Regions from separate parts of the Bradyrhizobium sp. 76 genome, predicted to be linked through region 2. Evidence: predicted binding sites of a transcription regulator. Region 2 holds the regulator's gene; each other region holds the start of a gene.
What was found. The regulator HrcA, encoded in region 2, represses chaperone genes, less so after heat shock. The targets are predictions, from matches to a motif close to GTTAGCACTCNCNNNNNGNGAGTGCTAAC.

Region 1: the regulator HrcA is predicted to act here: its motif matches at 3,081-3,109, upstream of IVB48_RS25330 (co-chaperone GroES).
Region 3: the regulator HrcA is predicted to act here: its motif matches at 5,257-5,285, upstream of IVB48_RS13210 (co-chaperone GroES).

What each region holds. Positions count from the first base shown of each region.
Region 1 covers NZ_JADPIS010000102.1:287,956-297,843, forward strand. Annotated here, with positions in the region: gene IVB48_RS25310 (DUF2076 domain-containing protein) at 1-225, shown strand, start outside; gene IVB48_RS25315 (L,D-transpeptidase) at 298-1,098, opposite strand; gene IVB48_RS25320 (protein phosphatase CheZ) at 1,414-2,193, shown strand; gene IVB48_RS25325 (hypothetical protein) at 2,363-2,884, opposite strand; gene IVB48_RS25330 (co-chaperone GroES) at 3,199-3,495, shown strand; gene groL (chaperonin GroEL) at 3,643-5,274, shown strand; gene IVB48_RS25340 (hypothetical protein) at 5,474-6,685, shown strand; gene IVB48_RS25345 (META domain-containing protein) at 6,813-7,211, opposite strand; gene IVB48_RS25350 (L-lactate permease) at 7,349-9,013, opposite strand; gene IVB48_RS25355 (ABC transporter ATP-binding protein/permease) at 9,327-9,888, shown strand, end outside.
Region 2 covers NZ_JADPIS010000103.1:470,688-480,575, forward strand. Annotated here, with positions in the region: gene IVB48_RS28515 (hypothetical protein) at 1-348, shown strand, start outside; gene pncA (bifunctional nicotinamidase/pyrazinamidase) at 494-1,216, shown strand; gene grpE (nucleotide exchange factor GrpE) at 1,258-1,872, opposite strand; gene hrcA (heat-inducible transcriptional repressor HrcA) at 1,968-3,056, opposite strand; gene rph (ribonuclease PH) at 3,238-3,951, shown strand; gene rdgB (RdgB/HAM1 family non-canonical purine NTP pyrophosphatase) at 3,963-4,598, shown strand; gene hemW (radical SAM family heme chaperone HemW) at 4,615-5,799, shown strand; gene IVB48_RS28550 (penicillin-binding protein activator) at 5,851-7,104, opposite strand; gene rsmI (16S rRNA (cytidine(1402)-2'-O)-methyltransferase) at 7,444-8,394, shown strand; gene IVB48_RS28560 (YraN family protein) at 8,381-8,782, shown strand; gene gshB (glutathione synthase) at 8,793-9,737, shown strand.
Region 3 covers NZ_JADPIS010000059.1:173,253-183,140, reverse strand. Annotated here, with positions in the region: gene IVB48_RS13235 (glutathione binding-like protein) at 29-667, opposite strand; gene IVB48_RS13230 (cysteine hydrolase family protein) at 681-1,274, opposite strand; gene IVB48_RS13225 (LysR family transcriptional regulator) at 1,405-2,238, shown strand; gene lepB (signal peptidase I) at 2,348-3,094, shown strand; gene groL (chaperonin GroEL) at 3,215-4,855, opposite strand; gene IVB48_RS13210 (co-chaperone GroES) at 4,900-5,214, opposite strand; gene IVB48_RS13205 (usg protein) at 5,591-5,878, shown strand; gene IVB48_RS13200 (cupin domain-containing protein) at 5,981-6,520, shown strand; gene IVB48_RS13195 (tetratricopeptide repeat protein) at 6,533-8,659, opposite strand; gene IVB48_RS13190 (LysR substrate-binding domain-containing protein) at 8,781-9,701, opposite strand; gene IVB48_RS13185 (amino acid ABC transporter substrate-binding protein) at 9,856-9,888, shown strand, end outside.

The sequences.
Region 1 (9,888 bases), on a different contig from region 2:
CCCTGGAGCGGCAGCGATCAATCCGGCGGCTCGCTCGCGCGTGATGCCGGCCTCGACGACATCGGCTCGAACCGCGGTGATGCGTCCCGGCAGGGCTTCGCCGACCACGCTTCGAACGACGACCAGAACTACAACGATCAGAACGACAATGACGGCGGCAATGTCGACCTCGCCGACGACAGCGATTTCGGCGGCGGAGATGATGGCGGCAGCGATTACGCCTGACGCTTTTTATCCTTGCTCCAAACGAGAACGGCCGCCGATGAGGCGGCCGTTTTGGTTCCGAGCGCTATGCGCCTACATCACGACGACCTTGGTGCCGACATTGACGCGGCCGTAGAGATCGATGACGTCCTCGTTGCGCATGCGGATGCAGCCCGAGGAGACGTTGGTGCCGATGGTCCAGGGTTCGTTGGAGCCGTGGATACGGTAAAGCGTCGAGCCGAGATACATCGCGCGCGCGCCGAGCGGATTTTCCGGGCCGCCTTCCATGTGCCTGGGCAGATCGGGGCGGCGCGCGATCATTTCCGCCGGCGGCGTCCAGGCCGGCCATTCGCGCTTGGCCGTGATCGACTTCACGCCGGACCAGGTGAAGCCGGGACGGCCGACGCCGATGCCGTAGCGCATCGCCCGGCCGTTGCCCTCGACGAGATAGAGGAATTTGTTCGGCGTATCGACCACGATCGTGCCGGCGCTTTCATTGCCGCTATAGTCAACGAGTTGTTTCTCGAATCTCGGGTCGAACTGACGCTGCCGCGGATCGACCGCCTCCTGCTGGAGACCTGCGCCCTGCGTCTGCGGCTCGCCCATCGGCGGCAGGCGGCGCTGGTCATAATAACCAGGCTGCTGCTGATACATCGGCTGCTGCGGAGCGTAGGCCGGACCGCGACCGGGCCCGTCACCGAACATGAACTCGATGAAGCCGCCGCCCATGTTCGCATTGGAGGCGACACGCACCGGCGCAGGCGGCACTTGCGGCTGATAGAGCACCGCGGGCGGATCGTTCGGCACGCTATTGTCGAAGGCGCTAGCGCTGTTGGCGCCGGCAATGAAGGTGCAAGCGCTGCCAAGCAGCGCGACAGACATTTTCTTGAACATCGACGTACTCTGTACTGTTTCGTCTAGATCACATGCGTCGTGGCAAGCTGACCGCTGATCCGCACCCGCGACGTGGTCAATAAAGAGCAAAAGCCGTTTTGTTTGGTAAACGGAAACGCCATTTCGATTCACCACGTCGTCGGCAGCGGTGCAATTTGGCGATCAGCGTTTATTTTCGATGAACGCCTTGCACGCATGGTTAATCGCCCGTTTGCAAGCCGTCGCGCACAACCGAGACGACAGTTCCGGCTGTGAACTTCGTGTTAAATCGCTTCTGCCTACAAAGACGCGTGAGTGAGGTGGGGGGAGTTCTTGATGGCTATTCACCGCAAACGTTTTCGTGTCGAGGAGGCTATTGTCGGCGAGATGCCCAGCCCCGAAATGATTGAGGAGGCTGCGCCGATGCATAGCGAGATCATGGCCGAGTTGCGTGCGATCCGTGCACAGATGGCGAAGGGCACCGCGCCCTTGTCCGGCAGCGCCGCCATGGCGGCGATCGACGCCTCCACTGCCCACGAGCTCTCCGAAGCCCGTACCATGCTGGATACTTACCGGGCGCAGATCGAGCAGTGCGAGAAGCTGAAGGTCGAGCTCGACCTCATCCACGACGCCATCGACCGCACCAAGCGCGAGATCGCGACACTGCACGGCAAGAGCTTCGACGGCGGCGAAATGGCCAAGGTCAATGGCGAGCTCGGCGCGGTCGTCGGCGGCACCGAACAGGCGACCCAGCAGATCCTCGAAGCCGCCGAGTCGATCGACCAGGCGGCCAGCGCGATGGCCAAGGTGCAATCGGCCGATCAGCAGAAGCGGCTGGCCGACGATATCCAGGAACGCGTCATCTCGATTTTCGAAGCCTGCAACTTCCAGGACCTGACCGGCCAGCGCATCAGCAAGGTCATGAGCACGATGAAGTTCATCGAGCAGCACATCAATTCCATGATGGAGATCTGGGGCGGCGTCGACGCGATCAAGTCCCACGTCGTGCCGCAGGTCGACACCCGCAGCGATGACGACAAGCTTCTCAACGGCCCGAAGCTCGCCGGCGACGTCGGCCACGCCTCGCAGGACGACATCGACGCGCTGTTCGACTGAGCGGACGCGACACTCCGGAAAAACAAAACGCCGGCGCAAGCCGGCGTTTTTTTTGTTTTGGACGTCATTGCGAGCGAAGCGAAGCAATCCGGACTGTGTCCGCGGAGGCAGCCTGGTTGCTTCGTCGCTTCGCTCCTCGCAATGACGAGTGGCTAGGCCGGCGCCGCGACTACGCCCTCGGCGCGCAGCGGACGTAGACCATGTTGCCGTAGCGGGTGGCGGCGTCCTTGTCGATGAAGCGGGTGATGAGGACGCGGCCGTCGAAGGAGACGATCTCGCGGTCCTGCTCGCCGGGCGTCGGACCCGCCGGCCCGATATAGTTCTTGCCGCTGGGCGAACCCTTCAGCCGCAGCTCCTGCGGTGTTGCCTGGTCCGCCAGATGCATGATCACGCCGCCGGAGGAGCCGGCGGTGATCACATAAGGATTTTTGCATTGGGCCCGGGCGGCAGCCTCGGTGCGGGCGCGGTCGGCCGGGTTCTGGAACGAGGCGAGGCCCCAGCGCCCGACGATCTCGTCGGCGCGGATCGAGGCGGGCATTTCCGGACCGGTGCCGGGCTCGGCCTCGGGGGGCGGTGAGGAGGAAGAAAAGGACGGCAGGCTCATGCCGCCGCCGCAGGCGCCAAGCAGCAGCGCCAGGCAAGAAGCCGCCGCCAGATTGGCGACCGTGCGCGCGTGAGCTGAACTGATCATGGCATTCCCCCGGACAAAACCATGGCCGCACCCCTTCCGCAGCCAAGCGCAAAACCGCTGCCGGAGCAATGACGTCCTTTAATACGCCGGCGCCCCGAACAAGTTTCCAATGTCACCATCCTATATCCGTCTCACCAATCGCTTAACCACCTTTGCTTGACAGGATCGCGGCCAAGCCATATTCCCGGAACGCACCATTAGCACTCTGAAAGATGGATTGCTAACGCGCGCCGATCGATCCTCGAGAAGGGTGGACGGCAGCGCCGCCCGCCCACTTTCACTCCTTCCGAAGCGAGCCTCCAAAGGGAAACGTCATGACTAAATCCAAATTTCGTCCGCTGCATGACCGTGTCGTGGTCAAACGTATCGACGCCGAGTCAAAGACCAAGGGCGGCATCATCATTCCGGACACGGCCAAGGAAAAGCCGTCCCAGGGCGAAGTCGTCGCCGTCGGCCCCGGTGGCCGCGACGAGGCCGGCAAGCTGATCCCGATCGACCTCAAGGTCGGCGACCGTGTGCTGTTTGGCAAGTGGTCGGGCACCGAGGTCAAGATCGACAACGATGAGCTCCTGATCATGAAGGAGTCGGACATCATGGGTGTGATGGCCTAAGGCCAGACGCCTGAACGGCCGCTGAATGCATGCCCGGGTCACTCGATCCGGGCATGCATCATTCCGCCGGGTTCGATCGCGGACCCCGGGAATGAGGCGACCCAATAAGCAAGACACATCACGAAAAAAGAAGAGGAATTGCAGACCATGGCTGCCAAAGACGTCAAGTTTTCCGGAGACGCGCGCGATCGCATGCTGCGCGGCGTCGACATTCTCGCCAATGCCGTCAAGGTGACGCTCGGCCCGAAGGGCCGCAACGTGCTCATCGAGAAGTCGTTCGGCGCGCCCCGCATCACCAAGGACGGCGTCACCGTCGCCAAGGAGATCGAGCTCGAGGACAAGTTCGAGAACATGGGCGCCCAGATGGTGCGTGAGGTCGCCTCCAAGACCAACGACCTCGCCGGCGACGGCACCACCACCGCGACCGTGCTGGCCCAGTCCATCGTGCGCGAAGGCGCCAAGTCGGTTGCCGCCGGCATGAACCCGATGGACCTCAAGCGCGGCATCGACATCGCGGTCGCCGCCGTCGTCAAGGACATCGAGAAGCGCGCCAAGCCGGTCGCCGCCTCCTCCGAGGTCGCCCAGGTCGGCACCATCTCGGCCAACGGCGATGCCGCCATCGGCAAGATGATCGCGCAGGCGATGCAGAAGGTCGGCAACGAGGGCGTCATCACCGTCGAGGAGAACAAGTCGCTCGACACCGAGGTGGACATCGTCGAGGGCATGAAGTTCGACCGCGGCTATCTGTCACCCTACTTCGTCACCAACCCCGAGAAGATGACCGCCGAGCTCGAGGATGCCTACATCCTCCTGCACGAGAAGAAGCTGTCCGGCCTGCAGGCCATGCTGCCGGTGCTGGAAGCCGTGGTGCAGTCTGGCAAGCCGCTCGTCATCATCGCCGAGGACGTCGAGGGCGAGGCGCTGGCCACCCTGGTCGTCAACCGCCTCCGTGGCGGCCTGAAGGTCGCCGCCGTCAAGGCGCCGGGCTTCGGCGACCGCCGCAAGGCCATGCTCGAGGACCTCGCGATCCTCACCGGTGGCCAGCTGATCTCCGAAGACCTCGGCATGAAGCTCGAGAACGTCACGGTGAAGATGCTTGGGCGCGCGGGCAAGGTGGTGATCGACAAGGAGAACACCACGATCGTCAAGGGCGCCGGCAAGAAGCCGGAGATCGAGGCCCGCGTCGGCCAGATCAAGGCCCAGATCGAGGAGACCACCTCGGATTACGACCGTGAGAAGCTCCAGGAGCGCCTCGCCAAGCTCGCAGGCGGAGTCGCGGTGATCCGCGTCGGCGGTGCCACCGAGATCGAGGTCAAGGAGAAGAAGGACCGCGTCGAGGACGCGCTCAACGCCACCCGCGCCGCGGTGCAGGAGGGCATCGTTCCCGGCGGCGGCGTCGCGCTGCTCCGCGCCAAGAAGGCGGTTGGCCGTCTCACCAATGCCAATGCCGACGTCCAGGCCGGCATCAACATCGTGCTGAAGGCGCTGGAAGCCCCGATCCGCCAGATCTCCGAGAACGCGGGCGTGGAAGGCTCGATCGTCGTCGGCAAGATCCTGGAGAACAAGTCCGAGACCTTCGGCTTCGACGCCCAGACCGAGGAGTATGTCGACATGGTCGAGAAGGGCATCATCGACCCCGCCAAGGTGGTGCGCACCGCGCTCCAGGACGCCGCCTCGATCGCCGGCCTGCTGGTGACCACCGAGGCCATGGTCGCCGAGTCGCCGAAGAAGGACGCCGCGCCCGGCATGCCGGCCGGTGGCGGCATGGGCGGCTTCTAAGACCGATCCTTAGCCCACAGTGTTGCGAAGGCCGCCTCCGGGCGGCCTTCTTTTTTGGCAATCATGGCCCGTGCTTTCCAATTCAACCGGCGGCCAAAACCCACTACGGTGACGCCCGATTCGAATTGTTTGGGCCTGATCTCAACGGAACCGCTTCACACTTTCCGGATCATGCCCCATTGCCCCGGGGATTTCGTCGATGCGCGCGCTTGTGTTTTGCTCCACGGCCGTTCTGGCGGCTCTGCTTGCAGGTTCGCCTGAGGTCGCATCCGCCCAGATGAAGCTGGCGCCCAAGGCCACGGCGCCCGGCGGCGTCGAGACGCGCTATTTCACCTCGATCGACGGGTTGATGGACGGCAATGCCGATGTGATCCTGAAGGAGACACGCCAGGGCAAGACCGTCACCGCAGCCGTGCTCGACGTCTGCTATCCCGTCGCGAAGAATTCCGACCGCAAGGACCGCTTCGTCGTCAATCTCCAGGTCGCGGGCCAGAACCTGGCGGGTACGACGCAGAGCCTCGGCGCGAAGGCGCCGGTCACCGTCAAGCTGCTGCGCAAACAGGCCGGAGACACGTTCGAATTCCGCGGCCAGATCAGCATTGGCCAGGCCGTGACCGAGGTCACCTCGCCCGACAATTCCGATCTCAGCGAGAAGGAATTCCTCGACAACCAGACCTCCGACGACGGTATCACGCCGCAGCCGAAGGATTTCACCGACGTCTCGCCGGAGGCGATCGCGGTCAAGGTCAAGCTGGATGCCGCGACCGAGTTCCTGAAGAGCCTGAAGGGCCAGGACGTCGAGGTGACGCTGGCGAGCCTCACCGTCGGCTGCGACGCGTTGCGCGCGGGCGAGCAGACCATCAACATGTCGGTCGATCCGGAGCGCGCCGGTGCGCTGCTGGCAAAATTCAAGGCGACGCCCGGCGTCACCGCCGCGGGCTGGACCGCGGGCATGACCGAGATGGACCGCACCATCCGCATTGCCGCCGCCGACTGGCGCGAGGGCGACAAGATCAACCGCGACAAGCTCGCGGCCGCGGTGGCTGGCGTGCTGAGCAGGACGCTCGCGGCAAAGCCGATCTCGCAAAGCTTCAACCCGGCGACCGGCAAGCTCAAGCTGGTGTTCAAGCGGCCGAACCAGGACTTTCCCGCGCTCGAGCTCACCGACACGATCGAGGTTGCGGGTCTCGTCTCGCCCGACAAGCCGGGCACGACCGACAAGCTCATGCTCTGGGTCGGGAGTCCAGCGACCACGACCACCGACGAGAGCAGCGGCGCCAAGCTCAATCTCTCAGACGAAGCGACGGCCGACGAGGAAGGCGATCAGCCCGACGACAACGGTTCGGTCGAGGCGCTCGCCAAGGAGCTGAAGGGCCAGCGCTGGGACGCCGACAAGTCGGTGTGGAAGTAGACGCAGACACCCCCTGTCAGTCATCGCCCGCGAAGGCGGGCGATCCAGTACTCCGAGACGGCCGTGGTTGAATCGATAGGCCGCGGCATACTGGATTCCCCGCTTTCGCGGGGAATGACAGCGGTGGCTAATTTCCGTTGACGCGAAAACGCAGCGGCTTGGGGCCGACGAGCGTCAGCACGTCGCCCTGGCGCTTCCAGGTCTCGACGCTGCCGAGGGCTGCAACGAGATCGTCGTCGGCCTGGGCCCTTGCGGGCGGGCAGGAGCGGTCCTGGATCTGGCCGGGGACGAAGATCACGGTATTGCCGGCGACCGAGAACTGGCCCTTGCCGCCCTTGCACCAGAGCTCCAGCACGACCTCACCATTGTCGCCGATCTCGATGTTCGGAATCCGCTTCGAGCCCGGCTGCGGCAGCGCCTCCAGCGTCATCTCGGTGCCGAACGGAAAACCGTCCTCCGCACGCGCGAGCGTGGACATCGCGAGCATTGCAACCGCCGCACACACCATCTGCCTGAACGAAACCATGAAACCTCTCGACCGACCTGATTTGCGGCACCTTCTATAAGACGGCGGCGCCGTTGAGAAGGTTCGCGCATACGCGACGCAAAAATCCCCGCGGGGACGAATCCGCGGGGATTTGCTTCGAAGCGAATTGTGACCTGCTACTTCAGCACCATCGCCGTGAACGGCCAGACATAGGCCTGCAACGTCACGAACACGCCGACCAACGAGGCCAGCACGATCGAGTGCCAGAACACGAAGCGCAGGATCGTGCCTTCGTGCCCGTACCAATTCGTCGCAGTGGACGCGACCACGATCGACTGGGCGTCGATCATCTTGCCCATCACGCCGCCGGACGAGTTCGCCGCGGCCATCAGGATCGGCGACAGGCCAAGCTGCTCGGAGGTGATCTTCTGAAGATTCCCGAACAGCACGTTGGAAGCGGTATCCGACCCTGTCAGCGCCACGCCCAACCAGCCGAGCAGCGTGCCGAAGAAAGGATAGAGCACGCCGGTTGCAGCAAAGGCGAGGCCGAGCGTCGCGTCCACGCCGGAGAGCCGCGTCAGCGTGCCGATCGCGAGCATCGCCGAGATCGTGATCAGCGAGATCGCGCACAGCCGGATGGTGCGGCCGTACTGAATCACGAGCTTGCCGGGTCCGACGCCCATCAGGAAGCCGGAGATGATCGCGGCAATCAGCATGCCTGTGCCGGTGAACGAGAGATAGGTGAAGCCGAACACCGCACTCTCTTTCGTCGGCCCTGGTGCGACCGGCGGCATCTTGTTGATCATCTGATGCAGCTCGGGAACGGGGTAGTTCCAGGTGAAGATCGAGTTCGCCCAGGTCTTGAAGGCACCGTTGCCCCAGATCAGCATCACGATACAGACGATGATCCAAGGCAGCAGCGCGCTGAACATCTCGCTCTGCGTGAGCGGCGTCTTGTCGAGCGGTTTTGCGGCCGCCATGGTGGAGGTCGATTCATCACGGCTGCGCAGCGCCGGCGACAGCCAGAGCTGCCTGGGCTGCCACACCTTCAGGAACAGGATCAGCGCGCCCATCGAGATCAGCGACGCACCGATGTCGACGATCCAGGGGTTGACGAAGTTCGAGATCACGAATTGCGGGACTGCGAACGACACGCCGGTGACGAGAATCGCCGGCCAGACGTCCTTCATGCCCTTCCAGCCCGCGAACGCCCACACCACCCAGAACGGCACGATCAGCGAGAAGATCGGCAACTGCCGTCCGACCATCGCGCCGAGGATGTAGGGATCGAGCCCGGTGACCGAAGCGAGGCCCTGGATCGGCGTACCCAGCGCGCCAAAGGCGACCGGTGCTGTGTTGGCGATCAGCGACAGGCCGGAGGCCGCGAGCGGCGAGAAGCCGAGGCCGATCAGGACGGCACCGGTGATCGCGACCGGGGTGCCGAAGCCCGAAGCACCCTCGAAGAAGGCGCCGAACGAGAACGCGATCAGCAGCAATTGCAGCCGCCGGTCCTCGGTGACGCCGCCGACGGCGCGCTTGAGCAATTCGAAGCGTCCAGTGGTCACCGTCACCTGGTAAAGGAAGATGACGTTGAGAACGATCCAGCCGATCGGAAAGAAACCGGTGACGATGCCCAGCACCGAAGCGCGGATCGACATGTTGGCCGGCATGGTGAAGACGAAGATCGTGATCAAATTGGCCACGATCACGGCGATGACCGCCGCGATATGAGCCTGGACGCGGCCGCTCGCGATCAGGACCAGCAATGTGACGACAGGGACTGCCGCCGCGATCGTCGACAGCACAGGGCTGTGCAACGGGTCATAAACTTGATTCCACATGATCTTCCTCCCCCACGCATGTGTGCTGCAGGCGGCCCGCGTGGACAGCCGATCCTGCTTGACGCTGAAGCGATAACCCCCGAGCTGGACGCGAATTCCTCGCGAATGCAGCGGTTCCCGTCCGCTCACAAGCTCGCGAAATCCCGAAGGCCCCCACCCCGCGCCGATGCGCCCCATGCTAGGGTTGCAAGCTGCGACAAGCCAACGCAAATTGCAGGACTTGCGACTTTAGTCTAAGCGCGCCGATTTCCGCCGTCGTCCCGAGTCTTTGGCCCCGGGCAGTTGTGCACATCCCCTCAGGAGACAGAGCTCTGTGAAGAACATCAGCGCCACGCTCGCGATCGTCTGGCGAATCGCCGCCCCGTATTTCCGGTCGGAGGACAAATGGGCCGGCCGCGGCCTGCTCGCCGCTGTCATCGCGATGGAGCTGGCGCTGGTCGCGATCGACGTCCTGGTCAATCAATGGCAGAACCGGTTCTACAGCTCACTGCAGGCAAGTGACTGGGATAGTTTCGTCAGGGAGATCTGGATCTTCATCGGCCTCGCCTCCGCCTTCATCGCGCTGGCCGTCTACAAGCTGTACCTGAACCAGTGGCTTCAGATCCGCTGGCGGCAATGGCTGACCCGGCACTATCTGGGCGAATGGCTGCAAGGCGCCACCCACTACCGCATGCAGCTCAAGGGCGATGCGGCCGACAACCCGGACCAGCGCATCACCGAGGACGTCAAGAATTTCGTCGAGCAGACCCTGACCATCGGTCTCGGCCTGCTCTCGTCGATCGTGACGCTGTTCTCGTTCGTGATCATCCTCTGGGGGCTTTCCAACGCCGCGCCGTTGCACCTGTTCGGCGCCGATCTCATGATCCCCGGCTATC
Region 2 (9,888 bases):
GGCTATGAATCGAAGCCGTTCATCATCCTCGGCGTGATTGGCGCCACCCCGCAAGCCGCCGACGACCGCGCCCGCTTCGCCCAGGAGGCGGCGCTCCAGATTCCCGGCGTGCGCGAGTCGCGCGTCACCATGTCCGAGCCGATCCGCATCAGCGGCCAGCAGGGTTTCGAGACCCGGATCGACGGCGTCAGCGGCAAGGACAAGACGCCGGTGACCGTGGTGCAGTGGATCCGCTTCAGCAGCGGCGGCGCCTCGCTGCGCATCATCGCCAGCGCCCCGCGCGAGCAATGGCCGGCCGCCTTCACCCGCTTCCGCGCGGTCCGCGACGGCATCCAGCCGAAGGGCTAGCCCGACACTCATCGTCGTCCCGGCGAAGATATCCGGTCAGCAGCCCAACGACTCACCAAAGCCGGCTGCATTTTCGGGCTTCTGTTCGTATACGAACGGAACTAGGCTCCCCTTCCGTTGAGTTCATCCTGGAGGGAGGCGAATGATGCTGGATCGGCGACAAGTCTTGGCGGCGCTCGCGACGAGCGCGCTCGTGGCGCTCGCGCCAACCGCGATTCTGGCGGCCACATCGATCAAGCCGGACGATGCATCCGCGCTGCTCGTGATCGACGTGCAGAATTGCTTCCTGCCCGGCGGCAGCCTTGCCGTGAAGGAAGGCGAGCAGGTGGTGCCCGTCATCAACAAGATCTCGAAAGCATTTTCGAACGTGGTGATGACGCAAGACTGGCACACGCAAGGCCATGTTTCCTTCGCATCAGTCCACGCCGGCAAGAAGCCGTTCGAGACCGTCGATCTTCCCTACGGCAAGCAGGTGCTGTGGCCCGACCATTGCGTGCAGGGCACCGACGGCGCCGCGCTGTCGAAAGACCTTGCGATCCCGCACGCCGAGCTCATCATCCGCAAGGGTTTTCACAAGGACGTCGACAGCTATTCGGCCTTCCTCGAAGCCGATGGCAAGACCTCGACCGGCCTTGCCGGCTATCTGAAGGGGCGCAAGATCAAGCGCGTCTTCGTCGCGGGGCTGGCGACGGATTTCTGCGTGGCCTGGACCGCGCTCGACGCACGCAAGGCGGGCTTCGAGGTCTATGTGGTGGAAGACGCCTGCCGCGGCATCGACAATCAGGGTTCGCTCGCAAAAGCCTGGGCCGATATGGCCAAGGCCGGCGTGAAGCGGATTCAGTCCGCGGATATCGCGGCGAGCGCGTAAGAGGCGCGACCGAACTGCAAGACCCGCATCCTGAGGATCGATCAGTTCGCCGCGCCGTTCGGCTCGTTGCTGTTGGCGGGCGCGGCCTTGGCGCCGCCCTTGGCGACACCGACCAAGGCAGGACGCAGCACGCGCTCGCCGATGGTGTAGCCGGCCTGCATGACCTGCACGACGGTGCCCGCGGGCACCGATGCATCGGGCACCTCGAACATCGCCTGCTGGAAGTTCGGGTCGAACTTCTGGCCCAGGGGGTCGAACTTCTTCACGCCGTGTTTTTCCAGCGCGCTGAGCAGCGAGCGCTCGGTCAGCTCGACGCCCTCGATCAGCGAGGCGAGGCCAGCATCGGCCGCCGCACGGGCCTCGGCCGGAACGGCATCGAGCGCGCGCTGGAGGTTGTCGGCGATGTCGAGCACGTCGCGGGCAAAGCCCGTGACGCCGTAGAGCTTGGAGTCCGCGACCTCCTTGGCGGTGCGCTTGCGCAGATTCTCCATCTCGGCCAGCGTCCGCAGCATGCGGTCGCGCGCCTCGGCGACTTCCTTCTGCAGAAGCTCGACCGAGCCCGGCTCGGGATCGTCGGGCATGATGTAGGGTTTTGACACCACGGGCTCGCCGGCCGCAGCACTCGTGTCTTCGGGTTGCCGGTCTCGATCGGTCATCGGCTCTCTTTTCGCATTCATCTCAGGGGGTTTCTGGCCCGGATATCGTGCTTCGGGCGCCGAAAATCAAGCGCCCGTGATCGGGGAGACGCCGGTCAGCCCCCCAGGAGCCGGCTGACGATGCGGGCAGCGTAGTCCACGGTCGGGATCACGCGGGCATAATTCAGCCGCGTCGGCCCGATCACACCCAAAACGCCGACGATATGGCCAGCGGCATCCCGATAGGGCGAGATGATGGTGGACGAGCCCGACAGCGAGAACAGCTTGTTCTCACTGCCGATGAAGATCCGCACGCCTTCCGCGGTCTCGGCCCGCCCGAGCAGGTCGATGACCCCGCGCTTGGTCTCGAGATCGTCGAACAGCAGGCGAACGCGCTCGAGATCCTCCAGCGCATGCAAATCCTCGAGCAGATTGGCGTGGCCGCGGACGATGAGCTGCCGATCCTCGTTCTCGCCGCCCGACCAGCTGGCAATCCCGGCCGAGATCACCTTATGCGTCAGCTGATCGAGCTCGGTGCGCGCCTCTCCGAGCGCGGTCTCGAGCTCCAGCCGCGCCTCGGCCAGGGTCCGGCCCCGGATCCGCGCATTGAGGAAGTTGCCGGCTTCGGTCAACGCCGAGGATGGAACTCCCGGCGGCAGCGTCAAGACGCGGTTTTCGACCTGCCCGTCCTCGCCGACCAGGATCACCAATGCCTTTTCCGGTTCCAAGCGGACGAATTCGATATGTTTCAGCCGCGCATTGGATTTCGGCGTCAGCACGACCGCGGCAGCGCGGGTCAGGCCGGAGAGCCGCGTCAATGCCTCCTCGAGCGCAGCCTCCACCGATTGCGCGTGGCCGACGGAGGTCAACTGGCTCTGGATCGCCTGCCGTTCACTGTCATTGAGGTCGCCGACCTGCATCAGGGCATCGACGAAGAAGCGCAGGCCGAGTTCCGTCGGCAGCCGGCCGGCGGAGGTGTGCGGGGCGTAGATCAGGCCGAGCTGTTCCAGGTCGGCCATGACGTTGCGGACTGAAGCGGGCGACAGCGGCATGGCGATCAGGCGCGAAATATTGCGCGAGCCCACCGGCTCACCGGTCGCGAGGTAGCTTTCGACGATTTGGCGAAAGATGTCGCGGGAACGCTCGTTGAGCTGGGCGAGGCCCGCGCGCGGCGCGATCAAATGGATCGGATCGTGATGGGCCACAGACCGTAACTCCTCTCAGATACAGGTAATTTGTCTATCCTTGGGGCTTCTGACAAGCGTGGCGTTCGCGGATTGAAAATCGGGGGTGAATAAGGCCTCGATCTTCCCCCTTGCCGCCCACCCTCACCCCCCCTACAAGCACCGCCAACAGCCCTTTTCCGAGAGTTTTGGAGGATTTCCCATGCGGCCAAGCCGCCGTGCGCCCGACGAATTGCGCCCCGTGACGCTGGAGCGCGGCGTGGTCAAATATGCGGAAGGCTCGTGCCTGGTGAAATTCGGCGACACCCACGTGCTGGTCACCGCCACGCTGGAAGACCGCCTGCCGCCGTGGCTCAAGGGCCAGGGCCGTGGCTGGGTCACCGCCGAATACGGCATGCTGCCGCGCGCGACCTCCGAACGCACCCGCCGCGAGGCCTCCGCAGGAAAGCAGAGCGGCCGCACCGTGGAAATTCAGCGCCTGATCGGCCGCTCGCTTCGCACTATCATCAATCTCGAAGCGCTCGGTGAGCGCCAGATCACGGTCGATTGCGACGTGCTCCAGGCCGATGGCGGCACCCGCACGGCCTCGATCACCGGCGCCTGGGTCGCCCTCGCCGATTGCATCACCTGGATGAAGGCGCGCAACATGGTCAAAGCCAATGTGTTGCGCGACAACGTCGCCGCGATCTCCTGCGGCATCTACAAGGGCACGCCCGTGCTCGACCTCGACTATGCCGAGGACTCCGAAGCCGACACCGACGCCAACTTCGTCATGACGGGCGATGGCCGCATCATCGAGGTCCAGGGCACCGCGGAACGCGAGCCGTTCACGGAAGCCGAGTTCCTGGCGCTGATGGCGCTGGCGCGCAAGGGCGTGGCGCGTCTGGTGGACTTGCAGAAACTGGCGGTAGCGTAGTCAATAGGCCGATGCATCGCCGAATCACCGGAAAGCTCGTCATCGCGACCCATAATCCCGGCAAGCTCGCCGAGATGAAGGAGCTGCTCGCGCCTTACGGCATCGAGGCGGTGTCGGCCGGCGAATTAGGCCTTCCGGAGCCGGAAGAGACCGGAAACGATTTCCGCAGCAACGCCGCGATCAAGGCGATCGCGGCAGCGCGGGCGACCAAGCTGCCGTCCTTCGCCGATGATTCCGGCATCGTGGTCGACGCGCTCGACGGCGCGCCCGGCATCTACTCGGCGCGCTGGGCCGGGCCGAACAAGGATTTTGCCGCGGCGATGGCGCAGATCGAACGGCTGTTGCAGGAGCGCGGCGCGACCACGCCCGCCAAGCGCAAGGCGCACTTCGTGTCCGCGCTTTGCGTTGCATGGCCCGACGATCATCTCGAAGAGGTCGAGGCGCGCGTCGACGGCACGCTGGTGTGGCCGCCGCGCGGCACCGCCGGCTTCGGCTACGACCCGATGTTTTTGCCCGACGGCCATAGCCGCACCTTCGGCGAGATGGAGAGCATCGAGAAGCACGGCCTGCCGCCGCTCGGTCTCGGCCTGTCGCACCGTGCCCGCGCCTTCGTGAAATTGGCGGAGATCTGCCTTGAGCCACGCTAGAGCGTTTTCGAGCGAAGTGGATACCGGTTCGCGCCAGGAAAACGCGTCAAAAAAAGAATCCGAAGCCTTCGGCGTCTACGTGCACTGGCCGTTCTGCCTGTCGAAGTGCCCCTATTGCGACTTCAACAGCCATGTCCGCCACGCCGCGATCGACGAGGCGCGGTTTGCGTCGGCTTTCGCGCGCGAGATCGCTGCGACCGCCGAGCGCGCGCCCGGCCGCGAAGTCACCTCGATCTTTCTCGGCGGCGGCACACCCTCGCTCATGCAGCCTGCAACCGTCGGCGCTGTGCTCGATGCCATCGGCAAGCACTGGATTGTGGCGAAAGACGTTGAAGTCACGCTGGAGGCAAACCCGACCAGTGTCGAGGCTACGCGCTTCGCGGGCTATCGCGCCGCCGGCGTCAATCGCGTCTCGCTCGGCGTGCAGGCGCTCGACGATGCCTCGCTGAAGGCGCTCGGTCGCATGCACAGCGCGCGCGAGGCACTCGACGCGGTCGCCATCGCGCGCCGCTCGTTCGATCGTTATTCGTTCGACCTGATCTATGCCCGTCCCGACCAGACGCCGGCGATGTGGGCCGATGAATTGCGTCTCGCGATCGGCGAGGCGGCCGAGCATCTATCGCTCTATCAATTGACGATCGAAGAGGGCACGCCGTTCTTCGGCCTGCATCAGGCCGGCAAGCTGAAGACGCCGGATGAAGCAGTCGCCCGCGCGCTCTACGACGTCACGCAGGAGACCTGCGACAGGCTCGGCCTGCCCGCCTACGAGATTTCCAATCACGCGCGGCGCGGCGCCGAGTGCCGGCACAATCTGGTCTACTGGCGCGGCGAGGAATATGCCGGCATCGGCCCCGGTGCCCATGGCCGGCTCGACATCGACGGTATCAGGCACGCCACCGCCACCGAGAAGCGTCCCGAAGCCTGGCTGATGCGGGTCGAGACCAACGGCCACGGCGTCGTCACCGACGATCTCCTCAACAGCGAAGAACGCGCCGACGAATTTTTGCTGATGGGGTTGCGCCTCGTCGAGGGCATCGACCCCGAGCGCTACCGCGCGCTGTCAGGCCGCTCGCTCGATCCCAAGCGCATCACGCTGCTGCGCGAAGAAGGCGCGATCACGGTGGATGCAACCGGCCGCCTGCGCGTGACCAGCAGCGGTTTTCCGGTGCTGGATGCGGTGGTCGCCGATCTCGCGGCGTAAGGTCTCTCCATCGTCGTTCTGGCGAAAGCCAGGACGACGTCGAGGAAACAGCTACGCTCCAAAACTCTTCGGCGAGCCTGCCACCGCAACGCCGCCGCCGGTCGTGACCTTCATCACCGCAAGGCCCCGCTCGTTGGTGCCGTCGGCGCGGAAGCGGAACAGGCCGTCGATGCCGGCGAATCCGGAAGGATTGGTGAGCACGTCGGACGAGAAGCGCGTGGTGCCCTGCGTGCGCGCGAGCGCGGCGACGAGGGCGACGGCGTCATAGGCGAGCGTGGCCGTACGGATCGGCTCGGCGCCGTATTTGGTGCGATAGCGGCCGGAGAAGGCGCGAAAGCCGGCCGGATCGGGGGCGGCGTAGAGGCCACCTTGCAAGCTTGGGCTGGCATAGACGCGTGGACTGTCCCACAGGCCGGTGCCGAGCAGCTGGATATTGCGCAGATTCGCACCCGCCGCGCTCATTGCATCGGCGACGGAGACGACGGCGTCGCCATCATCGGCGATGAACAGCGCATCGGCGCTGCCGAGCTGCTGCGCCACGGTCCGGGCCGGCGTGGCGCGATCGGCGCCGTATTTCTCGAACGCGACGATGCGCCCGCCACGACGCGGCACCGCCGCCTTCACCGCGGCCTCGACCACGTTGCCATAGGCATTGTCAGGCACGAGCACGGCGACGGAGCGCTTCCCGATGCTGGCGGAATATTCGACGATGCGGTTGACGTCGGACTCCGGCAGGAAGCTCAGCAGATAGACGCCGCGCCCGGCGATGCTGGAGTCGGTCGAGAACGCCATCACCGGGATGCCGCGCGTGCGCGCGATCTGCGCCACCGCAGGCACCGACTGCGCGAACAGCGGCCCCAGGATGATCTCGGCGCCCTCGTCGACCGCCTGCTGCGCACTCGCCTGCGCGCCCTGCGGGCTGCCATTGTCGTCCTTGATCAGGAGCTGGATGTTGGGATTCTGGAACTCGGCCAGCGCCATCTCGGCGGCATTACGCATCGACTGCGCGGCGAGGCCGGCATTGCCCGACGCCGAGAGCGGCAGGATCACGGCAACCTTCACTCCGCCGGTGCCGGCGGTCGTCGCCTGCTGCGGCGGGCCGGCCGGCTGGGCCGGAGGCGGTGAGGAGCTGCTGAACGGATTGGAGAACTGGCTCAGGCTCTGCTGCACGCCGGCGCAGGCCGACAGCAGCGGCGCGCCGAGCAACAGGCCGAGCGCGCTCCGCCGGGTCGCCCCTGATATCAGGGGCCCCTGAACGGGAGACTCCTCCGGAAAGGAAGATCTGGGATCACGCGGGCCCGTCATGACAGTTTCTCTTCTGACCGACCGTCGCCAGCCGCTCACGATATTCTCCACGACACCAGTCGTGAATTCAGGCATATTGTCGGCAAATAGTTAACTCAAACAAAAGGATAATGCCCGCTTAACGCGGCTTCCTCTCAAGTTCTGGCTAGCTGTCCGCCGTCCGTCAGCCAGCATCAAGGCGGCGTTTCCGCCGCGAATATGGCGCTGACGCTTCATTCCCTGGGGAATGTGATGCCGAATGGATCACATTCCAGTCCTTGCCTCGCCCCTTGCCCAGGCACGATCTTTTTCCGGGGACCGGTTCCCAGCCCCGGGGATCATGCCTAAGTTCGTCTGATTATGCGCGCAAAGCCGTCCCCGATAAATACACCTGAGACTACGGAGCCCGCCTCGCGCGGTTTCTCCATCGACGCCCATCGGCTTGTCGCGCCGAAGGCCGCGCCTGGCCTGCACCTGGTCGCGACCCCCATCGGCAATCTCGGCGACATCACGCTGCGAGCACTGCAGACCCTCGCCGGGGTCGATGTCATCGCCTGCGAGGACACCCGGATCACGCGGCGTCTGACCGAGCGCTACGACATCTCCGCGCAGCTCAAGCAGTATCACGAGCATAACGCGGAAGCGGCCCGTCCAAAAATCCTGGAGCGGCTTTCGCAGGGCGGCTCGATCGCGCTGGTGTCGGACGCCGGCACGCCGCTGATCTCGGACCCCGGCTACAAGCTGGTGCGCGAGGTCTGCGCCGCCGGCCACGCCGTCTACGCGCTGCCCGGCCCGTCCTCGGTGCTGGCGGCGCTGTCGGTCGCAGCGCTGCCAACCGACCGCTTCTTCTTCGAAGGCTTTCTGCCTTCCAAATCAGCCGCGCGGAAGTCGCGCCTGGCCGAGCTTGCGCGCATCGATGCGACGCTGGTGATGTTCGACTCCGGCAATCGCGTGCAGGACACGCTCGCCGAGCTCGCCGAGATCATGGGGACCCGTGAAGCCGCGATCTGCCGCGAGCTGACCAAACTGCACGAGCAGATTTCGCGCGCGACGCTGCGTGAGCTCGCGCGCGATGCCGACACGCTGGAGACGCGCGGCGAATTCGTGCTGGTGATCGCTCCGCCTGCGGCCGATGCCGAGATGCTGACATCGGACGCGCTCGACGACCTCCTGCGCGAGCAGCTCGCCGCGAACAGCGTCAAGGATGCGGTGGCGCATGCGGTCGCGCTCTCGGGCCGGCCGCGCCGCCAGGTCTATGCCCGCGCGCTCGAGCTTGCCAAAGATCTGCGGGGCGGCGATGGCGAAGACTGAGACCCCGGCAGAACCGAAAATCGCATCGCCCGAGCGCGTCGCCGCGTTCCGCACCGGCATCTCCGCGGAAAGCCGCGCCGCGGCCTATCTCATGGCCAAGGGCTACCGCATCCTCGCCAAGCGCTTCCGCACGCCGCATGGCGAGATCGACATCGTGGCGCGCCGCCGCAATTTGATCGCCTTCGTCGAGGTCAAGGCGCGCGCGACCCTGGACGACGCCGCCTTCGCGGTGACGCCGCGCCAGCAGCAGCGCATCATCGAGGCCGCGCAAGGCTGGCTCGTTGCGCATCCCGAGCATGCGGAATTTGAAATGCGATTCGATGCCATGCTGATTGCGCCGCGGTCACTTCCACGCCATGTGTTGGCGGCATTCGACGCCTCGACCTGAAAGGCAGACCATGAAACTGAACGTCGCCGTCCAGATGGACCCCATCGCCCGCATCAACATCAAGGGCGATTCCACCTTTGCGCTGCTCCTGGAGGCGCAGAAGCGCGGCCATGGTCTGTCCTATTACACGCCCGACAAGCTCTCGATGGTCGGCGAGGAGATCGTCGCTCCGGTTCAGCTGCTCACCGTGCGCGACGAGCCCGGCAATCATTTCACCTTGGGTGAGCCCAGGCGCGAGGCGCTCAACGGCTTCGACGTGGTGCTGCTGCGCCAGGATCCGCCGTTCGACCTCGCCTACATCACCTCGACGCACCTTCTCGAACGCATCCATCCGAAGACGCTCGTCGTCAACGACCCCGCTTCGGTGCGCAACGCGCCGGAAAAGCTGTTCGTGATGAACTTCCCGCAGCTGATGCCGCCGACGCTGATCTCGCGCGACCTCGACGAGATCAACGCATTTCGCGACAGGCACGGCGCCGTGGTCATGAAGCCCTTGCACGGCCATGGCGGCGCGGCGGTGTTCCGCGTGATGCCGCAGGACATGAATTTCGGCTCGCTGTTCGACATGTTCTCGGTGACATTCAAGGAAGCCTGGGTGATCCAGCAGTTCATCCCCGAGGTCAAGCACGGCGACAAGCGCATCATCCTGATCAACGGCGAGTTCGCCGGCGCGGTGAATCGCGTGCCGGCCGCCGACGACCTCCGCTCCAACATGGTGCGCGGCGGAGCAGCGCAGGAGACCGAGCTCACGCCGCGCGAGCGCGAGATCTGCGCCACCGTCGGCCCGGCGCTGCGCGAGCGCGGGCTGTTGTTCGTCGGCATCGACGTCATCAACGGCAACCTCACCGAGATCAACGTGACCTCGCCAACCGGCATCCGCGCCATCGCGCGGCTCGGCGGACCGGACGTTGCCGCAAAGCTCTGGGCCGTGATCGAGCAGAAGCGGGCGAAGTAACCGCGTTTGTATGACCGCGTTCTTGTAGTCGGCGATCTCTCCCGCGTCGTCCCGGCCCCCCCGTGCGCAATTGCGCACCAGGCCGGGACGACACCGGAGATGTGCGGCATTGCGTTGCGTCTCACTGGAATGATGGCGCGATGTCATCGTC
Region 3 (9,888 bases), on a different contig from region 2:
GCGCGGATTTCCCGGCCGTGACATCCTGTCACGCCGGGCTCGCCGCCATCGTCTTGCGCACGGCCATTTCGGTCGCAATCGCGTCCCGCACGGCCGGTCGGGCCTGCATGCGCGCGAGATAGGCCGACAACGATGGCCATTGCGCGATGTCGACGCCTGCCGGACGAAGCAGCAGCAAAGCCCAGGTGAGGTGGGCATCCGCGACGGTGAAGCTGTTGCCGACGAGGAATTCGCGGCCCGCCAGATGCGTGGCAGGCATCGACAATGTCTGCGCGATCCTTGCACGCGGCTTGGCGAGCGAGGCGTCGTCCTTGTACCAGAAGGTTGGAAACAGGAACGCCTTGTGGATCTCCGCCCCGACGAAGCTGAGCCATTCCTGGAGCCGATAGCGGTCGGGATCTCCGAACGCGGGTGCAAGGCCTGTCTCGGGCTTCAAATCGGCGATGTATTGCAGCACCGCCGCGCTTTCGGTCAGCCGTTCGCCATTCTCCAGCACCAGGACCGGCACCGCGCCCTTCGGCGAAACGCCGAAGAAATCGCTGCCGTCGTCCACGACCTGCTTGGTCTGGAGATGGACCGGATGATAGCGGGCCTCGAGGCCCGCTTCCATCAGCGCAATGCGGCTCGCAAGCGAGCAGGCCATCGGAGAGAAATAGAGTTGCAGCATCGCCCACGCTCCTTCAGGTCAGCGCCTCGGTTTGCGCGATGATCGCAAACCGGTCCGACAATTCGGCCAAGGCGACTTCGTGGATGGTCCTTGCGGGGAGCGCTCCGCCGCGGCCGTCGGGAAGATCGCGTGTTGCACAGGCATCGGCTGCGATCGTCGTGCGCAGGCCGAGGTCGAGCGCGGCGCGGGCGGTCGAACTGATGCACATATGGGTCATGAAACCGGCCAACACGATGTTCGTGCGTCCGGTTGCGGCCAGCCGGACCTGAAGGTCGGTGCCGGCAAAGGCATTCGGCAGCGCCTTTTCGATCACGGCTTCGCTGGCGAGCGGCGCCACGTTCCTGACGATCGCGCCGCGCGCGGCCTCGCGGTCGAACAGGCTGCCGGCACGTCCCTTGTGCGCGATATGGAAGATTGCAGCGCCGCTCGCCCTCGCGCGGGCGAGCAGGCGCGCGGCGGCGGCGATCGCGGGCTCCGCATCCGGCAAGGAAAGCGGGCCGGCGCAATATTCATTCTGGATGTCGATCAGCACGAGGCAGGAATCGGCGAGCCTGGGCGGATTGAGATCTGCGCCGGACAATTCAAGCAGGGTTTTTGGGGCGGTCATGCGGGTTGGGCTTTCCTGGCGGTATCGGATGGCGCGACAGTAGCGCGGCGGCGGCCTGCCAATGTGCAGGACTACTGCAGCATATGGCTGCAAATTTGCAGGAGCCGGTCGTGCCTGATAGATTCATCGCATGAACTGGGACGATCTGCGCATCATCGCCGCGGTCAGGGACGAGGGCACCTATGCTGGCGCCAGCGCACGGCTGCGCATCGACGAGACCACCGTCGGCCGCAGGCTTGCACGCATCCAGCGCGATCTCGGCGTGCCGCTGTTCGATGCGGTGGACGGCCAGCGTCGGCCGACGCGGAGTTGCGAGGCGGTGCTGGCGCATGTCGAGGCGATGGCCGCACATGCCGCCGAGATCGGTCGCGTCGGCGAGAGTCTGGCGGGCCCGGTGGGACGCCTGCGTATCGCCTCCACCAACACGGTCGCCGAGGAGGTTCTGTCGCCGCGCGCGAGCGACTTCCTGCGCGCCAATCCCGGCCTGACGCTGCAATTCCTCACCTCGAGCGAGAACGTCAAGTTCTCGCGCTGGGAAGCCGATCTCGCTATCCGTCTGCGCAAGCCCGACAAGGGCGACTTCGCGATCTCCAGGCTCGGTGACGTCAAGCTCTATTATTTCGAGCCTGTTACGACCGAGGGCGAGCCGGTGCTGTGCGCCTATCCGGACGAACTCGGTGCCATTCCCGAGATGCAATTCCTGCGTATGAAGCAAGCCCACGCGCGCTGCGTCACCGACAACGTTCGCGTCATCCGTAACCTGATCCGCGCGCATCAGGCCGCCGGCGTGTTGCCGGAGCATGTCTGCGCGGACTTGCTCGGCGATCGCCGCCTGCGCGCCACACTGCTGCCTGGGCGCCGCGACGTCTGGTTGCTGGTGCAGAACCATCTCAAGCGAGATCCGGCGACGCGGCTCACCATCGAATGGATCCGCCGCTGCTTCAGCGATCTCGCGCGCGGCTGATTGCGACCCGTGAACGCGATCCGCGCGCGGCGCGACCAAGCAATGGGATTGCGCGCGCGCGAAGGTTGCGTAATCTCGCGACGATCACGGGCTTGATCAGGGCAGGCGCATGACCACTCTTCAGGAAACCATCCACCCGCAGGCCAAGGTGCGGGAATGGAAGGCGATCGTCATCCTGATCCTCCTGATCCCGGTGCTGTGGTCGCCGCCGTTCCTGTTTCGCATCTTCCTGTTCCAGCCGTTCAACATCCCGTCCGGCTCGATGACGCCGACGCTGGTCGTCGGCGACTACGTCTTTGCCGCAAAATATGCCTATGGCTATGGCCGCTATTCCTTTCCGTTCGCGCCGTCATGGATCTCTGGACGTGTCCGGGCCGCCGTGCCCGAGCATGGCGACGTCGTCGTGTTCCGGACGCCAAAGGACACCTCGGTCGACTATGTCAAGCGCGTCGTCGGGCTGCCCGGTGATCGCATCCAGATGCGGCAGGGCCAACTCGTCCTCAACGATCGCCCGGTGACGCGCGTTGCGCTGAAGGCGGTGGTTGCCGGCTCCACCTGCGGCGTGGATGACAGTGCAAAGGCCAAGCGCTGGCGCGAGACGCTGCCGAACGGCTCCTCCTACGTCACGCAGGACTGCGTCGACAACGGCTACTACGACAACACCGACGTCTACACCGTGCCGCCGGGCCATTTCTTCGTGCTCGGCGACAATCGCGACAACTCGAGCGACAGCCGCGTGATGTCGTCGATCGGATTCGTGCCGATGGACAATCTGGTCGGCAAGGTGACGCGGATATTCTGGTCGCTCGACCAGCACGGCGAACCACACATGGAGCGGCTGGGGAAGGTGTGGTGAGGCCGTCCCGTCATTCCGGGCCCGGCGCTGCGCGCCGCTGCGGAATGAGGAGCGGAGAAAACAAAAACCCCGGCATCGCTGCCGGGGTTTCGCATTTCGTATTGTGCCTGAGTGGCTGGATCAGAAATCCATGCCGCCCATGCCGCCGCCCGGGGGCATCGCGGGACCGGAGCCGCCCTTCTTGGGCAGCTCGGCGACCATGGCTTCCGTGGTGATCAGGAGAGCCGCAACCGAAGCCGCGTTCTGGATCGCCGCGCGAACCACCTTGGTCGGGTCGATGATGCCCTTCTTGACGAGATCGCCGTATTCGCCGGTCTGCGAGTCGAAGCCGTAAGCGTACGACTTGTTCTCGAGGATCTTGCCGACGATCACGGAGCCGTCTTCACCGGCGTTGATCGCGATCTGCCGAGCCGGCGCGGAGAGCGCCTTGCGCACGATCTCGACGCCGGTCTTCTGGTCGTCGTTCTTGGTGCGCAGGCCCTTGAGCTGCTCGGAGGCACGGAGCAGGGCGACGCCGCCGCCCGGGACGATGCCTTCCTCGACCGCGGCGCGGGTCGCATGCATCGCGTCATCGACGCGATCCTTGCGCTCCTTCACCTCGACCTCGGTCGCGCCGCCGACGCGGATCACCGCGACGCCGCCCGCGAGCTTGGCAAGACGCTCCTGGAGCTTCTCACGGTCGTAGTCCGAGGTGGTTTCCTCGATCTGGGCCTTGATCTGGGACACGCGCGCCTCGATGTCGGCCTTCTTGCCGGCGCCATTGACGATCGTGGTGTTCTCCTTGTCGATCATCACCTTCTTGGCGCGACCGAGCATGGCGAGCGTGACGTTCTCCATCTTGATGCCGAGATCTTCAGAGATCGCCTGACCACCGGTCAGAACCGCGATGTCCTGCAGCATGGCCTTGCGGCGATCGCCGAAGCCCGGAGCCTTGACGGCCGCGACCTTCAGACCACCGCGCAAACGGTTCACGACAAGCGTGGCCAAAGCCTCGCCTTCGACGTCTTCGGCGACGATGACCAGCGGCTTGCCGGTCTGCACCACGGCTTCGAGCAGCGGCAGCAGTTCGTTCAGGTTGGAGAGCTTCTTCTCGTTGATCAGGATGTAGGCGTCGTCGAATTCAACGCGCATCTTGTCGGCGTTGGTGACGAAGTAGGGCGAGATGTAGCCACGGTCGAACTGCATGCCTTCGACGACGTCGAGTTCGGTCTCGAGCGACTTGGCTTCTTCGACCGTGATGACGCCCTCGTTGCCGACCTTCTTCATGGCGTCGGAGAGGAACTTGCCGATTTCGGCGTCGCCGTTGGCGGAGATGGTGCCGACCTGGGCGATTTCCTCGTTCGAGGTGACCTTCTTGGAGTTCTTGACGAGGTCGGCGACCACGGCTTCCACCGCCATGTCGATACCGCGCTTGAGGTCCATCGGGTTCATGCCGGCGGCAACCGACTTGGCGCCTTCGCGCACGATCGCCTGGGCCAGCACGGTGGCGGTGGTGGTGCCGTCGCCGGCCGCGTCAGCGGACTTCGAGGCGACTTCGCGCACCATCTGCGCGCCCATGTTCTCGAACTTGTCGTCGAGCTCGATCTCCTTGGCGACGGTGACGCCGTCCTTGGTGATGCGGGGAGCGCCGAACGACTTGTCGAGGACGACGTTGCGGCCCTTCGGACCGAGCGTGACCTTCACCGCGTTGGCGAGGATGTCGACGCCGCGAAGCATCTTGTCGCGTGCATCGACGCCGAATTTGACTTCTTTAGCTGCCATCTGAATTTTTCCTTGAGAGGTTTAGCTGGGGGAGAGAGGGGCTCTTAGGCCGCCTTCTTCTTGGAAGCGGGGACGTCGAGGACGCCCATGATGTCGCTTTCCTTCATGATCAGCAGATCGACGTTGTCGATCTTGACCTCAGTGCCGGACCACTTGCCGAACAGCACGCGGTCGCCGACCTTCAGGTCGATCGGGATCAGCTTGCCTGCTTCGTCGCGGCCACCCGGGCCCACGGCGACGATCTCGCCCTGCGAGGGCTTTTCCTTGGCCGTGTCGGGAATGATGATGCCGCCAGCGGTCTTCTCTTCTGCGTCGATGCGCTTGACCACGACGCGGTCGTGAAGCGGACGGAATTTCATGCAGTTCTCCTAAGCTTTTGCACAAGTTGGGAATTTTGGGTTGTTAGCAGTCTGCGCCCGCGAGTGCTAGCACAGGCACAGCTGAGATAAGGCAGGATTTTGGCGGGAGCAAGGGCTTGTAGCAGAAAAATAGCACTCGGAAGCGCCGCCTGCCAAAATCTCTTTCCATCGTTAATCGCGCTCCGCGCCCGTATTAGCACGGAGCCGCATCTGCTGCTAACGCATTGAATTTCAACAGCTTGTTAAACTTTTGGGCTTGAGATGGATTGTCAGTTTGCGTCACATTTCACTCATGTGAGCGCATCTCCACCGGGTGGCTCGTAGGGCGTACCGGAAAGCCACCCCTTGAATATGCGCTCCTGCAAAGGAGGTTGGCATGGTCTCGCGAGTTGGGGTTGTTTCCGACGACTTCCGGAAACAGGTGCTGGGTTACGGGTTGACGACAGCCGAAATTCTCTACCGGATGCCGGATCATCGCTCGTTGCTCCAGACCTATGTCTGGCAGAACTACGACATGTTTCCGAAATTTCCGGCGCTGACGGATTTCCTGGCGTTCTGGCAGAAGAAGCTTGACGGTCCGCTGTTCTCGGTCACGGTCGCGCATTCCAAGCTGATCAAGCCGGCCGAGCTGCGCGCGGTCGACGGCGTATTCCGGCTGCATTGAAGGCGAGCGTGGTGCTGTAGGGTGGGTTACGCTGACGCTAACCCATCCTACGATTTCGCATTCCGTGCTAACCTCTCCCCTATAACAACAGGGGAGACCGCCATGGCCAAGAAAGCAAAATCGCGTAGCGCATCGCAGGCGGCGGTGAAGAAGCGAAGCGGGGCCAAACCCGCCGCACGATCGACGGCGCGCAAGGCGGTGAAGGCGAAAGCTCGCGCGACTCCGGCCAAGTCATCCGTCAAGAAACCGGCGCGGCCCAAGCAGCGCATCGCGATCAGCCATCATCGCGAGGAAGACTTCAAGGCCGACGGTTTGCGCACCTACGCGAAGTATCGCGATCTCGGCATCGCCGCTGCGAGCCACGGGCTGGCGCAAGCGCACGTGATCCGGCTGCAAGGCCCCTGCAATCCGGACGAGGTGTCGAAGCTGCACTTCCACGACGTCGAATTCCAGATGGTGTACGTGCTCAAGGGCTGGGTAAAGACCTATATGGACGGAGAGGGCGAGACGCTGATGAAAGAAGGCAGCGCCTGGACCCAGCCGCCGAAGATCAAGCACATGATCCTGGACTATTCGGACGACGTCGAACTGCTGGAGGTGATCCTGCCGGCCGAGTTCAGGACGGTGGAGTTGAAGGCGTAGGCGTGGCGGAGATCAGCCGCCGTCGTTGCAATAGCGTTTCCACATCGCGCGATAGGCATCGTCCACCGCTTGCGCGTATGAGACGGGGTTGCCGGCGGCGGCAGCCCTGATCTGTCCGGGCAGTTCGCGGCGCAACTTATCGAGGTCGCCGATCTGTGCCCCACGGCTCGCTGCGATCTCGACATAGACCTCATCGCTTTCCGCGACCCAGTCCGGCAGGCCCAACGCGGCGAGGATGGAGCCGGCAGCACGGCTCGGCAGACTGTGACCGAGCTTCGCCACTACCGGCACGCCCATCTGCAAGGCTTCCCACGTGCTGACGCCGCCATTCTGCGGGAATGGGTCGAGGCCAATATCGACGCGATTGAACGCTGCCAGATGTTCGTCTCGCGACGTGGCTCCGAGCAGATCGACGCGTTCGGCAGGCAACCGGCCAGCTGCAAACCGCGCCAGCAGATTGTCGCGGACCAGCTGAGCGTCCAGCGCAGTATCCTTGATCAGCAGTCGCGAACCCGGCACCCGCTCGAGAATCCTGGACCAGACGTCCACCGCCTCGTTCGAAATCTTGCTGATGCGGTTGAAGACACCGAATGTGATGAAGCCGTTCGCGATCGCCGGCGTCGGCGTCCGCGCAATGCCCGCTGGCAGCGGCGCCAGCGTCACAAAGCACGGCAGGTCGACGACGGTCTCCGCAAACAGATGCCGAACCGCGGCAGGAATCGCGACCGGGTCCGAGAATAGATAATCGATCGTTGGCAGCCCGGTGCCGGTGCCGTGGCCCCAGCCATGCACTTGAACTGGTGCCGGCTTGCGCGCAAACACACCGAGGCGGTTTCCGCTGGTATGGCCGGACAGATCGATCAGGATATCGACACCATCGGCGCGGATCTGGGCGGCGAGGCGATCGTCGGACCATTGCGAGGCATCGCGCCAGCGATCGGCGATCCCCTGAAATTCGCGGGTCGTCGCATCCGTTTTCGGTGAACAAGCGTAGCACACGATCTCGAACTGTGCCCGATCATGGTGCTGCAGGACCGGCTTGAAAATGAACGCCGCCGAATGTGCGTGAAAATCCGACGAGACATAACCCAGCACCAGACGGCGATCCGGATCGCGGCTGTTGTCATGTGGTCCCGCCGCTGCTGAGGCGATCTTCGCACCGATCTGCTCCCACCATACACGTCGCGCTTGCTGATGCTGCGCAACGCTGGCGTCGGCCATAAAGTCGAGGGTGAATATCTTGCTGGAGATCGTGCTCTGATCGGGCTCGATGTCGAGAGCTCTGTCGAAACTGGCGAGGGCTTCGTCGACCCGGCCAAGTGCCGCGAGACATTGGCCGAGCAGGCTGTGGGCCTGAGAGAAGCCGGGATCGGCCGCGAGAGCCTTCTCGCAATCGGACAATGCTTCGGCAACTTGCCGGGTCAGGAGCAAGATGCTGGCCCGCCAGAGCCATCCATTCGCGTCGTCAGGTGCCAGGGCGATTGCGCGATTGCAATCCGCCATGGCTTCGTCGAATCGCTGAAGCTCCCGCAAGGCAACGGCGCGGCTCGACAGCGCCGAGGCATAGTCAGGCTTGATCGACAACGCGCGGTTTAAGCTTGCGACAGCCTGGTCATAGGCGCGCAGACGGCAGAGCGCCCAACCCCGGCCGTTATGGGCTTCGGAAAGTTTTCCGTCGATTGCGAGCGCCTTGTCGTAGCTCTCGAGCGCTTCCTGGTAAAGTTCAAGGGCCGCGCTCGCGTTACCGAGATTGGACAGGGCCAAGGCGTAGTTGGGGCGGAGGGCGAGGGCCTTTCGATAGCTCTCGCGGGCCTCATTGTGACGTTTTAGCCCGTTGAATGCGACACCCAGGCTCATATGAGCTTCGGCAGATCGCGGATCCACGGCCACCGCTCGGCTCAGCAGAACTTGCGCTTGCTGATAGTTTTTGGCTTCAGCCTCCAAAGCGCCCAGCAAATGCAGCGCGATGAATTGGTTGGGTGCGAGCTCCAGGAGTTCGCGATAGGCCCTCTTTGCCTCGCGAAGAAGTCCCGCTTTGTGCAGCTGGAGGGCGCGCGCGAGCAACGGCCCTACGTCGGCTTTTTGCCGTTTCTGAAGCCGGGAATTTTGAAATGCACGCTGGCCGACGCTGTCGCTCATGAATCAATTCCACCCGAATCTCCTGAAGAGATTAACATGGAAGGATTGTCGCGATTGCGCTGCGCTCCATCGGAGCTACGAGGGCGCCAGCCTCGCACAAGCCTCGCCGCGGATTGACCCGCTACCGCTCGAGATAGCCCAATTCCGTGCTCATGACCTTGCGAGCATATTCGCTGAAGGCATCGATCAACCGGGCGCGAGCGGCATAAGGTGGATAGAGCAGTGCGATCGTAACGGGGACCGCCGGGTTGAAGGGGCGCGTGGTCAGAGCCGCGCCAGAGCTTTCGTCATGCGCGGCAATCGGGTTGATAATGCTGATGCCAAGGCCCGCCGCGACCAGGGCGCAGACCGATGCGCCCAGATCGGTCTCCGCAACAATGCGGCGCGTGACGCCGGCCTGCGCGAAGATCGTATCGATGCGATCGTAGAGTGGACTCCCCGTGGCGAAGGAAATGAAGGCCTCGTCGGCGAAATCGGCAGGGCGCAGCGTCTTCTTCTGTGCAAGACGATGCGTCTTCGGCATGATCGCGACGCAACGCGTCTTGAGCACCGGCTCGACATGCACCCCCGCAACCTCGCCGTAGAGCATTGCCAATCCGGTGTCGCAAAGCCCGGAACTGACCCAGTCGTGCACGGCGCTCGCCGTGCCGGATCGGATCGAGATCATCACATGCGGATAGTCCACCTTGAAGCGTGCCGCGATGCGTGTCAGCAGGCCGCCGGCCAGGCGCGGCATCGCCGCAACACTTAACCGACCCATACCGAACGAGCGGATGCTGGCTGCGCTGGCCTCCAGTCCCGCCAGGCCGATGAAAGTCTTCTCGACCTCCTGGAAAAAGCGCGATCCGTCCACGGTGGGACGGAGGCGGCCGCCGCTGCGGTCGAACAGCGGGAACTGCGTGATCGCCTCCAGCTGTCCGATCAGGCGGCTGATCTGGGGTTGCGAGGTATGCATGCGCTGAGCCGCCTGCGTCATCGATCCCGTCACGAAGACCGCCCGAAAAGCCTCCACATGCTTCAGGCCCATCCGTCTGCTGGCCATATCAAATCCGTATAGGAGAGTATGAAACTGGAATTTCATCAGATCGGGCTTTTGGACGATAGTCCAGAGCACGGAGCTGTTTGCACGGAGCTGTCCTGGGTTTGCTCACCCACCGTGGACGGCGTCACCGGCATTCGCAACAAGAGAGGGACATATGAAAGCGACGATGATCAAGGCACTGGCCGCG